Bosea sp. 685: one gene and its partner. The protein of the gene in region 1 interacts with the protein of each later gene in a pairwise test. Links are inferred from orthologs where the notes say so. Each region holds a gene or a part of one and is shown on either strand. Other genes may lie near its edges. The genes, in order: RMR04_RS09190 and ftsH.

Region 1 (6,112 bases):
GGCGCGGCATCGGCAAGGGGCTGATCGCGAACCTTGCCAGGCGCTGCGTCGAGGAGGGACTGCCGCGCCTGGCCTGGTGGGTGCTGAACTGGAACGAGCCGTCGCGGGTGTTCTATCGCTCGATCGGAGCCGCCGCGCAGGACGAGTGGACGGTGAAGCGGCTCGAAGGCGAGGCTTTGGCGCGGTTGGGGCAGGGGAACTGAGACGATGGCAGCGCTTCCCCTCGTCATTGTCGCAGCCATCGCTGACAACAATGTCATCGGCGACGACAACAAGCTGATCTGGCGATTGAAGACCGATATGCGGCGGTTCCGCCGCCTGACGACGGGTTGCCCTATCATCATGGGGCGCAAGACCTATCTCTCGATCGGCAAGCCGCTGCCGGGACGCGAGACGATCGTGCTGACGCGCGATGCGCATTTCAGCGCAGAGGGCGTGCATGTCGCGCATTCACTTGAAGGAGCGCTCGAGCTCGCCCAGAGCCTGGGCGGCGCGATGGGCGCGCATTCGGTCATCATCGGCGGCGGCACGGAGATCTATGGCCAGGCCCTGCCTTTCGTCGACCGGCTCGAACTGACCTTCGTGCATGCGGCGCCGCAGGGCGATGCGGTTTTCCCGGACTGGAATCGCGCCGCCTTCGAAGGTGTCGCACGCGAAGAGCACCCCCACGGTCCCGATGATGAGCACGCCTTCACCTTCGCGACGTTTCGTCGCCGGCCATGAGCCGGCTTTCCGTTGACGATGAATGGCTTGCGCCGTTGACGAATCCATGTCCCATGCCCAAGTCAGCGCCACGGCCCCGCAAGGGCGCTGACAAATGGCCGGCATTCGCCTATTGCACGGCCTGACACGAGCGTAAGGGAACGGCGCAAGTATGCCTTGGAGCAACCAGAGCGGCGGTAGTGGGAGCGGTGGCGGCGGGGGTGGACCCTGGGGCAATCGCGGTGGAAGCGGCGGCGGTGGCGGCCCTTGGGGCGGCGGCTCGAATGGCGGCGGCAGCGGTGGCGGTTCGCCGCCCGATCTGGAAGAGATCCTGCGGCGCAGCCAGGACCGGCTCAAGAATTTGCTTCCGGGCGGCAATGTCGGCGGGCGCGGCCTGATTCTCGGCGTGCTCGTCCTGGTGCTGGTCTGGCTCGCGACCGGTGTTTATTTCGTGCGCCCCAACGAGGTCGGCCTCAACACCGTCTTCGGCAAATATATCGGCAAGACCGGCGAAGGCGCCAACTGGAACTGGCCCTATCCGATCGGCGGCGTGATCAAGCCCCAGGTGACCAATGTCGTCACCACCGAGGTCGGCTTCCGCACGGTCGAATCGGTGCGCACCTCGCGGCAAACCGACGTGATCGAAGAGAGCCTGATGCTGACCGGCGACGAGAACATCGTTGACGTCGACGTCATCGTGCAGTGGCAGATCGACCCCGTCGCGCCCGAGAACTACGTCTTCAATATCCAGGATCCGCCGGGCACGGTGAAGGCCGTTGCCGAGAGCGCGATGCGCGAAGTCGTCGGCCGCCGCAACATCCAGCCGGTGCTGACCACCGATCGCGGCGCGATCGAGACCGAGGTGCGCCATTTGATGCAGGAGACGTTGGACACCTACAAGGCCGGCGTCCAGATCCGCCTCGTGCAGATGCAGAAGGTCGATCCGCCGCAGCAGGTCATCGATTCGTTCCGCGACGTCCAGGCGGCGCGCGCCGACCAGGAGCGCCTGCGCAACGAAGCGCAGACCTATGCCAACCGCGTCGTGCCGGAAGCGCGCGGCCGTTCGGCACAGCTCGTCCAGTCGGCCGAAGCCTATAAGGACCAGACGGTGGCCGAAGCGCTGGGTCAGGCGAGCCGTTTCAATGCGGTCTATGCGCAGTACAAGAATGCGCCGGCCGTGACCCGCGAGCGCCTCTTCATCGAGACGATGGAGCGCGTGCTTGGCGGCACCGATAAGGTGATCATCGACCAGAAGAATGGTAGCCAGGGCGTCGTGCCCTATCTGCCTCTCAACGAACTCCAGCAGCGGCGCACGGCGCCGGGCGCTCAGCAGGGAGGAGCGGTCCGATGAACGGTTCGATCCTGCGCCTTGGTGCGCTCATCCTCGTCGGCCTCGCCGCGGTCCTGCTCTATGCCGGCACCTTCGTCGTGCAGCAGACGCAATCGGCCATCGTGCTGCAGTTCGGGCGAGTGCGCACCATTGCGACCGCGCCCGGGCTCTACTTCAAGCTGCCGGCGCCGTTCGAGACGGTGACCTTCCTCGACAACCGCATCCTCGATCTGGACTTGCCGTCGCAGGAAATCATCGCCTCGGACCAGAAGCGGCTCGTCGTCGATGCCTTCACGCGCTACCGGATCTCCGACCCGCTGAAGTTCTATCAGGCGGTCAACAGCATCCCGCGCGCCAACTCGCAGCTTGCCTCGATCGTCAACGGCAATGTCCGCAGCGTGTTAGCTGAGGCGAGCTTTACCGCCATGGTCCGTACCGACCGTTCGCGCTTGATGAGCCGTATTCGTGACGATGTGAACCGTGAGGCGGCGCGCTTCGGCATGACCGTCGTCGATGTGCGCCTGCGCCGCGTCGATCTGCCGGCTGCCAACTCGCAAGCCGTGTTCCAGCGCATGCAGACGGAACGTCAGCGCGAGGCGGCCGAAGCCCGTGCGCTCGGTGCCCAGCAGGCGCAGGAGATCAGGGCGCGTGCCGACAGGGATTCGACCGTGATCGTCGCCGAGGCACAGCGCCGTTCGGACGAAGTTCGCGGCGAGGGTGAAGGCGAGCGCAACCGCGTCTTCGCCGAAGCCTTCGGCAAGGATCCGGAGTTCTTCGCGTTCTATCGTTCGATGCAGGCCTATGAGGCCAGCATCAAGCCGGGCGATACGCGCATGGTGCTCTCGCCCGATACCCCGTTCTTCCGCTTCTTCAATGGGCCGCAAGCCCAGCGGGATGCGGGCGCGACGACCACCGTGCCGGCCGCGCCGGCGCGGCCCTGATTCGAACCCGGGCGCCGCGTATGTGGGATTTCATCGCGGCGCTCGGCCTGGTTTTCGCCATCGAGGGCATCCTGTTCGCGGCGGTGCCGAACCTCGCCAAGGATGCTTTGCGCAGCGCAGCCGAGACGCCGGTCGACCGTATGCGGTTGATCGGAATCGGCTCCGCCGTGCTCGGTGTCGTCTTGGTCTGGCTGGTGCGCGGCGGCGTTTAGGTAAGATCTGCTTGCAAGCGGCGGGCGGACCGTCGTTTCAGCATCGGATTGGTGCCCTCGCGTCTGCCGGCCTCTCGCAAGGCTCCTGCGTGGGGCGGGCTTGGCCGTGCGGGATGCCCGATGACGCGATCGTGCACCGCGATTCACGCTGCATCGCGCTTCCGCCGTATTTTCAGGTTCATTACTTCAGCCTATTCTGGCAGGCTGATTGCCTGCCCATTCTTCTCATGAGGACCCTGATGGCATTCAAACAGTCTCCTCTTCGGCTCGCCCGGATTGCACTGGTCTGCAGCACGGCTCTGCTGCCGCTGGGCGCCGTCTCGGCTCCCGCGCAGGCGAATTCGCCGGTGCTGGCCGGCCAGGTTTCGCTGGCCGATCTCGTCGACAAGGTCATGCCCGCGGTGGTCAACATCTCGGCGGTGACGACGGGAGATGCCAAGGGCCGCACCCTGCCGCAACTGCCGCAGCTCGGCCCCGACACGCCCTTCGGCGACCTGTTCGAGGAATTCTTCAACCGGCGCGGCCAAGGTCGCGACGGCCAGAACCAGCAGGGCGAGCGCCAGGCGCCGCAGCCGCGCCGCTCGCAATCGGCGGGCTCGGGCTTCGTGATCGACGCGTCGGGCATCGTCGTGACGAACAACCACGTCATCGGTGACGCCAACGAGATCACGGTGATCTTCCCCAACGGCCTGCGCCTCAAGGCCGAGGTCATCGGCAAGGACGCCAAGGTCGATCTCGCGGTGCTGCGGGTGAAGCACGACAAGCCGCTGCCTGCGGTCAAGTTCGGCGATTCCGATGCGATGCGCATCGGCGATCCGGTGATGGCGATCGGCAATCCGTTCGCGCTGGGCGGTTCGGTTTCGTCGGGTATCATCTCGGCACGCAACCGCGACATCAGCCAGGGACCCTACGACACCTATATCCAGACCGACGCTGCCATCAACAAGGGCAATTCTGGCGGGCCGCTGTTCAACATGGCGGGCGAGGTCATCGGCATCAACACGGCGATCCTGTCGCCGACGGGCGGTTCGGTCGGCATCGGCTTTGCCGTGCCGTCCTCGCTCGCGGCCAATGTCGTCGAGCAATTGCGCGAGTTCGGCGAGACACGCCGCGGCTGGCTCGGCGTGCGCATCCAGAGCGTTGACGATGCCACCGCCGAGGCGCTCGGCCTTGGTACGGCGCGTGGCGCGCTGATCGCCGGCATCGACGACAAGGGACCGGCCAAGCCCGCGGGCCTCGAGATCGGCGACGTGGTCGTCAAGTTCGACGGCAAGGAGGTCAAGGATTCGCGCGACCTGCCGCGCATCGTCGCCGCGACGCCTGTGGGCAAGGATGTGCCTGTCAGCATCGTGCGCAAGGGCAAGGAAGAGGTGAAGACGGTCAAGCTTGGCCGCCTCGAGGATGGCGAGAAGGTCCAGCCCGCCTCGGCACGCACGCCGGCGGAGCCTGCCAAGCCTGCCGTGACCAGCGCTCTCGGCCTCGAATTCTCGCCGCAGACCGAGGAGCTGAAGAAGCGCTACGCGATCAAGGACGGCACCAAGGGCGTCATCATCACCAAAGTCGACCCGAATTCGAACGCCGCGGATAAGCGCATCTCGGTTGGCGAACTGATCGTCGAGGTCGGCCAGGAGCCGGTGAACTCGCCTGAGGATGTGACCAAGCGTCTCGATGCCTTGAAGAAGGACGGCAAGAAGTCCGCCTTGCTGCTGGTCTCGAACGCGCAGGGCGAGGTCCGCTTCGTCGCGGTATCGATGAACTAACACTGGGCGTCATGGATTTGCGAAAGGGCGGCCGTCGAGGCCGCCCTTTTTCGTGTTGTCGCCTTGGAGGCTTTGTTCCGGAGCGTCGAGATTCCGGAGCTTCCAAGGTCAGGTGCTACCTGACGATCTCCGCGCCGGTATAGCCCTGGGCATAGAGCAGCGCCGTCAGATCGGCGTGGTCGAGCCGCGCATGAGCGGCGGCGGCGACCGCCGGCTTGGCGCGGAAGGCTGCGCCCAGGCCCGCTTCGCCCAGCATGGCGAGGTCATTGGCGCCGTCTCCGACGGCGAGCGTCTGTGCCGGGGCGAGGCCAAGACGCCCGCGTAATTCCAATAGCGCATCGAGCTTGGCCTGCTTGCCGAGGATCGGGTCGGCGACCTCGCCGGTCAGCACGCCCTCATGCGCGAGCAGGACATTGGAACGGTGCTCGTCGAAGCCGATCGTCGTGCTGATCGGCCCGGTGAAGACGGTGAAGCCACCCGAGACCAGCGCGGTATAGCCGCCATGGGCGCGCATGGTGCGCACGAGGGCCGAGCCGCCCGGCGTCAGTGTGATGCGGTCAGTGATGATCTCGCCGACGACCGAAAGCGGCACGCCCTTCAGCAGAGCGACGCGCTCGCGCAGGGCCGGCTCGAAGGCGATTTCGCCGCGCATGGCGCGCTCGGTGATGCCGGAGACCTTCTCCTTGAGGCCGACATAGGCGGCGAGCTCGTCGATGCACTCCTGGCCGATCATGGTCGAATCCATATCGGCGAGGAACAGCGCCTTGCGCCGCGTCGCTTCCGGCTGGACGACGATATCGATCGCGGCGCCCGCGAGCGCGAGGCGGATCTCGGCTTCCAGCTTGCGCGCGTCGTTCGCTTCCGCGAAGACGTCGGCGGCGATCTCACCGTCGAGGCCTGCGCTGCGCGTAAGGCCGGGGATGGTCGCCGACAAGTGGCTCAGCAAGCTGTCATCGACCAGCGCCTGGCCATGGGCGGAAACGAGCGTGGCGACGAGCATGAGGAAGGACCGGGCAGGGTGACGATCAGGGCGGTGCTCATCGCAGGTCCGACGGCCAGCGGCAAGTCCGCGCTGGCGATGGCGATTGCGCGGCGCTTTGGCGGCACCGTGGTCAATGCCGATTCCATGCAGGTCTATGCCGATCTCCGGGTCATCACGGCGCGCCC
Region 2 (6,038 bases), 560 kb from region 1 along the record:
GCGGCCGACGCGACCTATTGGCTGGGCGAGAGCTATTTCCAGCGCCAGCGCTATCGCGAGGCGGCCGAGCAGTTCCTGAAGATCTCGCGCGAGAACCCGCGTTCCACCAAGGCGCCTGACAGCCTGCTCAGGCTTGGCATGGCTCTGAACGGGCTGGGCGCGCGCGATCAGGCCTGCGCCACCTACGCCAAGGTCGGCGTTGACTATCCCGCCGCCTCCAGCGCCGTGCGTCAGGGCGTCGAGCGCGAGCGCCGCCGCTCCGGTTGCGCTTGAGCGCGCTGCCGGCCTCGGTCGCGGAGCACGAGCCGATCCTCGCCGGCGAGGCGGAGGTGCTTTTCGCCGATCTCGCCCATGAACCCAGATTGCTCGTCGCGGTCTCGGGCGGCCCGGATTCGGTCGCGCTGCTGGCTTTGCTCGCTGAATGGGCAGGCCATCCCGGGCGGCCCGCGATCGTCGCCGCGACGATCGATCATGGTCTGCGCGAAGGTTCCGCGGCCGAGGCGCAGGCCGTGGCCCGGCTTTGCGATGGGCTCGGTGTTCCTCACGCGCTCCTGCCCTGGCTCGGTCCAAAGCCCGCGACCGGTTTGCAAAATCGGGCGCGAACAGCCCGCTACCATCTGCTCGCCCGCGAGGCCGAGCGGCGCGGCGGCGCGGTGGTCGTCACCGCCCATACGCTGGACGATCAGGCTGAGACGCTGCTGATGCGGATGGCGCATGGCTCGGGACCGGCCGGGCTTGCCGGCATGCGGGCGCGCAGCCGCCGGGACGAAATCACGCTGGCGCGGCCGCTGCTGAGCGTCTCCAAGGCGCGGCTCGTCGCCACGGCCCGGGCACGCGGCCTGTGGTTCGCGGCCGATCCGAGCAATCTCGACCCGCGCTTCGAGCGCGTGCGCTGGCGCATGCTGATGCCGGTGCTGTCGGAGGCCGGCCTCGACGCCGGTCGCCTGGGGACGCTGGCGACGCGGCTGGCGCGCATGGAGAGGGCGTTGGCAAGCCGGGCCGAGGCGCTCTGGCCGGCGATCGTTATGCCCTGCGACGAGGCTGGTGCGGTCAAGCTTGGCTTTACTGCCCTGCTCGACCATCCCGAGGAAATGCTGCTGCGCCTGCTGGCGCGGGCCGTCGATAGCGTCGGCGCCGATGAAGACACCGTGGCGCGGCTGGAGAGGCTCGAAAGCTGCGGTTTTGCGTTGATCGAGGCGGCGCGGGCGCGGTTTGCCTTGACACGGACATTGTCGGGGTGCGTGCTGACGCTTGGTCGCGATGGCGTCCTTTGCGTGCGGCGCGAGCCTGTCCGCAAGCGGGGCGTTCACCCTGCGGCGTCATAAGGTCTGGTCGATTGGCCCGTTTCCCTTGGCAAGGGCGTGTGCCGCACCTAGATTAGCCTAGCAAACCCTTGGCCTCCTCCGGCATTCCGGCAGGCCCGATCGGACTGGTGATGAATCCGAACTTCCGTAATTTCGCCCTTTGGGTGGTGATCTTCCTGCTGGTTCTGGCGCTCGTCACGCTCTTCCAGAGCCCAAGCCAGCGCGCCAGCACCAATGAAATTCCCTATAGCCAGCTGATCAACGAGTCGGAGGCCGGGCGTATCGCCAATGTCGTGGTCGCCGGCCAGGAGATTTCCGGCACCTTCTCGGATGGCCGCAGCTTCGTGACCTACGCGCCTTATGGCGACCCGGCACTGCTCAAGACCTTGGCCCAGAAGGGCGTTCAGGTCTCGGCGCGGGCGCCGTCCGAGGGCACGCCCTGGTTCATGGCGCTGCTGGTGAACTCGCTGCCCTTCGTCATCTTCATCGGCCTGTGGATCTTCATGTCCCGCCAGATGCAGAACGGCGCCGGTCGGGCCATGGGCTTCGGCAAATCCAAGGCGAAGCTCCTGACCGAGGCGCATGGCCGCGTCACCTTCGAGGATGTCGCCGGTATCGACGAGGCCAAGGAAGACCTTCAGGAGATCGTCGAGTTTCTGCGCGATCCGCAGAAGTTTCAGCGGCTCGGCGGGCGCATCCCGCGCGGCGTATTGCTGGTCGGTCCTCCCGGTACCGGCAAGACCTTGACCGCGCGCGCCGTCGCCGGCGAGGCCAATGTGCCGTTCTTCACCATCTCGGGCTCCGACTTCGTCGAGATGTTCGTCGGCGTCGGCGCGAGCCGTGTGCGCGACATGTTCGAGCAGGCCAAGAAGAACTCGCCCTGTATCATCTTCATCGACGAGATCGACGCGGTCGGCCGCCATCGCGGTGCCGGCCTCGGCGGCGGCAATGATGAGCGCGAGCAGACGCTGAATCAGCTCCTCGTCGAGATGGACGGCTTCGAGGCGAATGAGGGCGTCATCATCATCGCCGCCACCAACCGTCCCGACGTGCTCGACCCCGCGCTGCTGCGTCCGGGCCGTTTCGACCGCCAGATCGTCGTGCCGAACCCCGATGTCGCCGGTCGCGAGAAGATCCTGCGCGTCCACGTCCGCAAAGTGCCGCTGGCTCCCGATGTCGATCTCAAGATCCTGGCCCGCGGTACGCCGGGCTTCTCGGGCGCCGACCTGATGAATCTCGTCAACGAGGCGGCTTTGCTCGCGGCGCGTCGCGCCAAGCGGATGGTCACCCATGCCGAGTTCGAGGACGCCAAGGACAAGGTCATGATGGGCGCCGAGCGCAAATCCATGGCGATGTCCGAGGAAGAGAAGAAGCTGACCGCCTATCACGAGGCCGGTCACGCCATCGTCGGGCTTTATGTCCCCGCCGGTATCCCGGTCCATAAGGCGACGATCATCCCGCGCGGCCGTGCGCTCGGCATGGTCAAGTTCCTGCCCGAGGGCGACCGCTACTCGATGAAATTCAAGGAGTTCACCTCGCAGCTCGCGGTCGCCATGGGCGGGCGCGTGGCGGAAGAGATGACCTTCGGCATGGAGAACGTCACCTCGGGCGCGACTGGCGACATCCAGCAGGCGACCAAGATGGCGAAAGCCATGGTCACCCAGATGGGCTACTCCAAGGAACTCGGCATGGTCGCCTATGGCGACAACCAGGAGGAGGTCTTCTTGGGCATGTCGATGGGTCGGACGCAGAGCCTGTCCGAGGCGACCGCGCAGAAGATCGATAGCGAGGTCCGCAAGCTCGTCCATCAGGGCTATCTCGATGCCACCGCGATCCTGACCGAGCACCACGAGCAGTTCGTCGCGGTGGCCGAGGCGCTGCTCGAATTCGAGACGTTGACCGGCGACGAGATCCGCGACCTGATCGCTGGCAAGCGCCCGGTGCGTGAGACCGACGACACGCCGCATGCGCCGCGTGGTTCGGCGGTTCCCAGCGCCGGCCGCGGCCGCAAGCGCGGCGAACCCGACGCCGGGCTGGAGCCGCAGCCGCAGCTCTGAGGCGAAACCTCTCCCGATTGGAAAAGGCGGCCGTATCGGCCGCCTTTTTTCTTGTGAGCCACAGTTTTCTCTTCTCGAGATGAGGCTCTGGTTTCGAGTGTAGCTGCCCGGTCGCAGCCAATGGCAGCGTCTTGCGCCTGCTCCGCCCCGTGGTCGGATAGGATTCGTCACAAATCGTGAGAAGGCGGAAACCAATTCCGGCTATAGAAGGAAGCCGGATCGAGCCTGCGGGCTCGTGTGGACAGAGCAAACATGACACGCAAATATTTCGGAACCGACGGCATTCGCGGGCGCGCCAACGGCGTCATCACGCCCGATCTCGCCCTGAAGGTCGGCCAGGCGACCGGCATTGCCTTTCATCGCGGCGAGCATCGCCACCGCGTCGTCATCGGCAAGGATACGCGGCTCTCGGGCTATATGATCGAATACGCCATGGTCGCGGGCTTCACCTCGGTGGGCATGGATGTGATGCTGCTCGGCCCGATGCCGACGCCGGCTGTCGCGATGCTGACGCGCTCGATGCGTGCCGATCTCGGCGTCATGATCTCGGCTTCGCACAACCCCTATGAGGATAACGGCATCAAGCTGTTCGGCCCCGACGGCCACAAGCTCAATGACGAGGTCGAGGCCGAGATCTCGGCCCTGCTTGATTCCGATCTATCGCCGCGGCTCTCAACCTCGCCGATGCTCGGCCGGGCCAAGCGTATCGAGAGCGCCCATGCCCGCTATATCGAGTTCGCCAAGCGCACCCTGCCGCGCAATATGAGCCTGGAGGGTCTACGGATCGTGGTCGATTGCGCCAATGGCGCCGCCTACAAGGTCGCCCCCGAAGCGCTCTGGGAGCTTGGGGCGGAGGTCATCGCGATCGGCGTCGAGCCGGACGGGCTGAACATCAACAAGGATGTCGGCTCGACCCATCCCGCCGCCTTGATCCAGAAGGTGCGGGAATTGCGCGCCGATGTCGGCATTGCGCTCGACGGTGACGCCGACCGCGTGTTGATCGTCGATGAGCAGGGGCAGGTCGTCGATGGCGACCAACTCATGGCCGTGATCGCGCGCAGTTGGCAGGAGGATGGGCGACTGTCGCAGCCCGGCATCGTCGCGACGGTGATGTCCAATCTCGGCCTGGAGCGTTATCTCGGCGGTCTCGGCCTGTCGCTGGCGCGGACCTCAGTCGGCGACCGCTATGTGCTCGAGCATATGCGCGCTCATGGCTTCAATGTCGGCGGCGAGCAGTCCGGCCACATCATCCTCTCCGATTACGGGACGACGGGCGATGGGCTGGTCGCTGCGCTGCAGCTTCTTGCTGTGGTGAAGCGCAAGGACAAGCCGGTCTCGGAGGTCTGCCACTGCTTCGAGCCGCTGCCGCAGATCCTCAAGAATGTACGCTACAAGCAGGGCCAGCCACTCAAGGAGAAGCCCGTGGTCAGCGCTATCGAGGCGGCAACGCTATTGCTTGGCGCAGGCGGGCGGCTCGTCATCCGCCCGTCGGGCACCGAACCGGTGATCCGGGTGATGGCGGAGGGCGATGACGCTGACCTCGTCATGCGCGCGGTCGACGATGTCGTCGAGGCCGTGACGAAGGCGGCTGCTTAACGACAACTCGGCCTAGGCCGGAACCAGGTCGTCATTCCGGGTCTACACTTGCCGGGTCTACGCCTCGCTGCGCCCGGAATGGCGACGCGTTACCCAGACAAGACAATAGGAAGAGGCTGTGTCACCAGACAGCCGCGAAGGCTGCGCTTTCAGCTTTTTCACCCACTGCGGATATCGGCGGATTGGCTGGCCGTTAACCCGAAACCCGTTGCGGTTAGGAATTCGGTAAGTATTGAGGCGAGCTTCATTCTTTTTTCAGGTTAAGCGTTAGGGTTAAGTCTCATTTAAGAAATCCCTGCCAACGTCCTTCCTATCGGTAACTCGCGCGAGCTGCGTTCTTGGCGTCGCGCAAACTCGAAGGACACTGCCATGGGCAGCCTGAAAATCCTTGCGCTGGCAGGCGTCATGGCTGTCAGCGCCTCCGCGCTCGCAACCGCCGCCGATTATATGCCGGCTCCGCCGCCACCCGAGCCGCTCGGCCTCAAGGGCTCGATCTCGAGCGGCGTCTATCTCCGCGGCGATATCGGTGTCGGCTATCAGTCGATCAGCAAGTATCATCAGGACGATGTCGCGGCTTTCGGCGGCAGCTTTTTCGGAGCGGCCGAAGGCAACCACGCGGTCTTCGGCGGGCTCGGCATCGGTTACCGCTTCAACAACTGGTTCCGGGTCGATGCGACCGGCGAATATCGCGGCGGCTCGACGATCGGCGTCAACGACATCATCTACAACCCCTTCGCAGGGGTGAACCAGACGAACACCTACAAGGGCAACCTGTCCTCGATGGTGGCGCTGTTCAACGGTTATGTCGATCTGGGTACCTGGAACTGCCTGACGCCTTATATCGGCGCCGGTATCGGCTATGCGTCGAACAGGATCACGGGCCTGACCGATCAGGGCATCGTCGGCATCTCGCCGACGCTTGGCACGGCGGCCAGCGGCACCAAATCCGGCCTCGCCTGGGCGCTGATGGCCGGCGTCGGTTACGAGGTGAACAAGAACCTCACGCTTGAACTCGGCTATCGCTACCTCAATCTCGGCGATGCCCGTTCGGGTTCGATCAACAACGCCTTCCTGGCCGAGA

What was found.
Region 2: the proteins of RMR04_RS09190 (region 1) and ftsH interact in binary tests that used the Escherichia coli proteins (3 or more experiments, as listed by UniProt). The link is inferred for Bosea sp. 685 from one-to-one orthologs.

Annotation. Positions count from the first base shown.
Region 1 is NZ_CP134779.1:1,665,319-1,671,430, forward strand. What follows is about bases 1,012-4,011. They hold RMR04_RS09190 (protease modulator HflC), read left to right. Parts: upstream 1,012-2,049; coding sequence 2,050-2,973; downstream 2,974-4,011. Other genes in these bases: hflK (FtsH protease activity modulator HflK), read left to right, coding at 1,012-2,053; RMR04_RS09195 (DUF2065 domain-containing protein), read left to right, coding at 2,994-3,185; RMR04_RS09200 (Do family serine endopeptidase), read left to right, coding at 3,425-4,011. Outside these bases: RMR04_RS09175 (GNAT family N-acetyltransferase), read left to right, coding at 1-203; RMR04_RS09180 (dihydrofolate reductase), read left to right, coding at 208-723; more of hflK, read left to right, coding at 875-1,011; more of RMR04_RS09200, read left to right, coding at 4,012-4,945; phosphoserine phosphatase SerB, read right to left, coding at 5,061-5,945; tRNA (adenosine(37)-N6)-dimethylallyltransferase MiaA, read left to right, coding at 5,916-6,112.
Region 2 is NZ_CP134779.1:1,107,037-1,113,074, forward strand. The notes cover bases 973-3,898. They hold ftsH (ATP-dependent zinc metalloprotease FtsH), read left to right. Parts: upstream 973-1,435; coding sequence 1,436-3,361; downstream 3,362-3,898. Other genes in these bases: tilS (tRNA lysidine(34) synthetase TilS), read left to right, coding at 973-1,325; glmM (phosphoglucosamine mutase), read left to right, coding at 3,614-3,898. Outside these bases: tol-pal system protein YbgF, read left to right, coding at 1-273; more of tilS, read left to right, coding at 270-972; more of glmM, read left to right, coding at 3,899-4,957; RMR04_RS06340 (outer membrane protein), read left to right, coding at 5,327-6,038. UniProt on the Escherichia coli protein: Acts as a processive, ATP-dependent zinc metallopeptidase for both cytoplasmic and membrane proteins. Plays a role in the quality control of integral membrane proteins.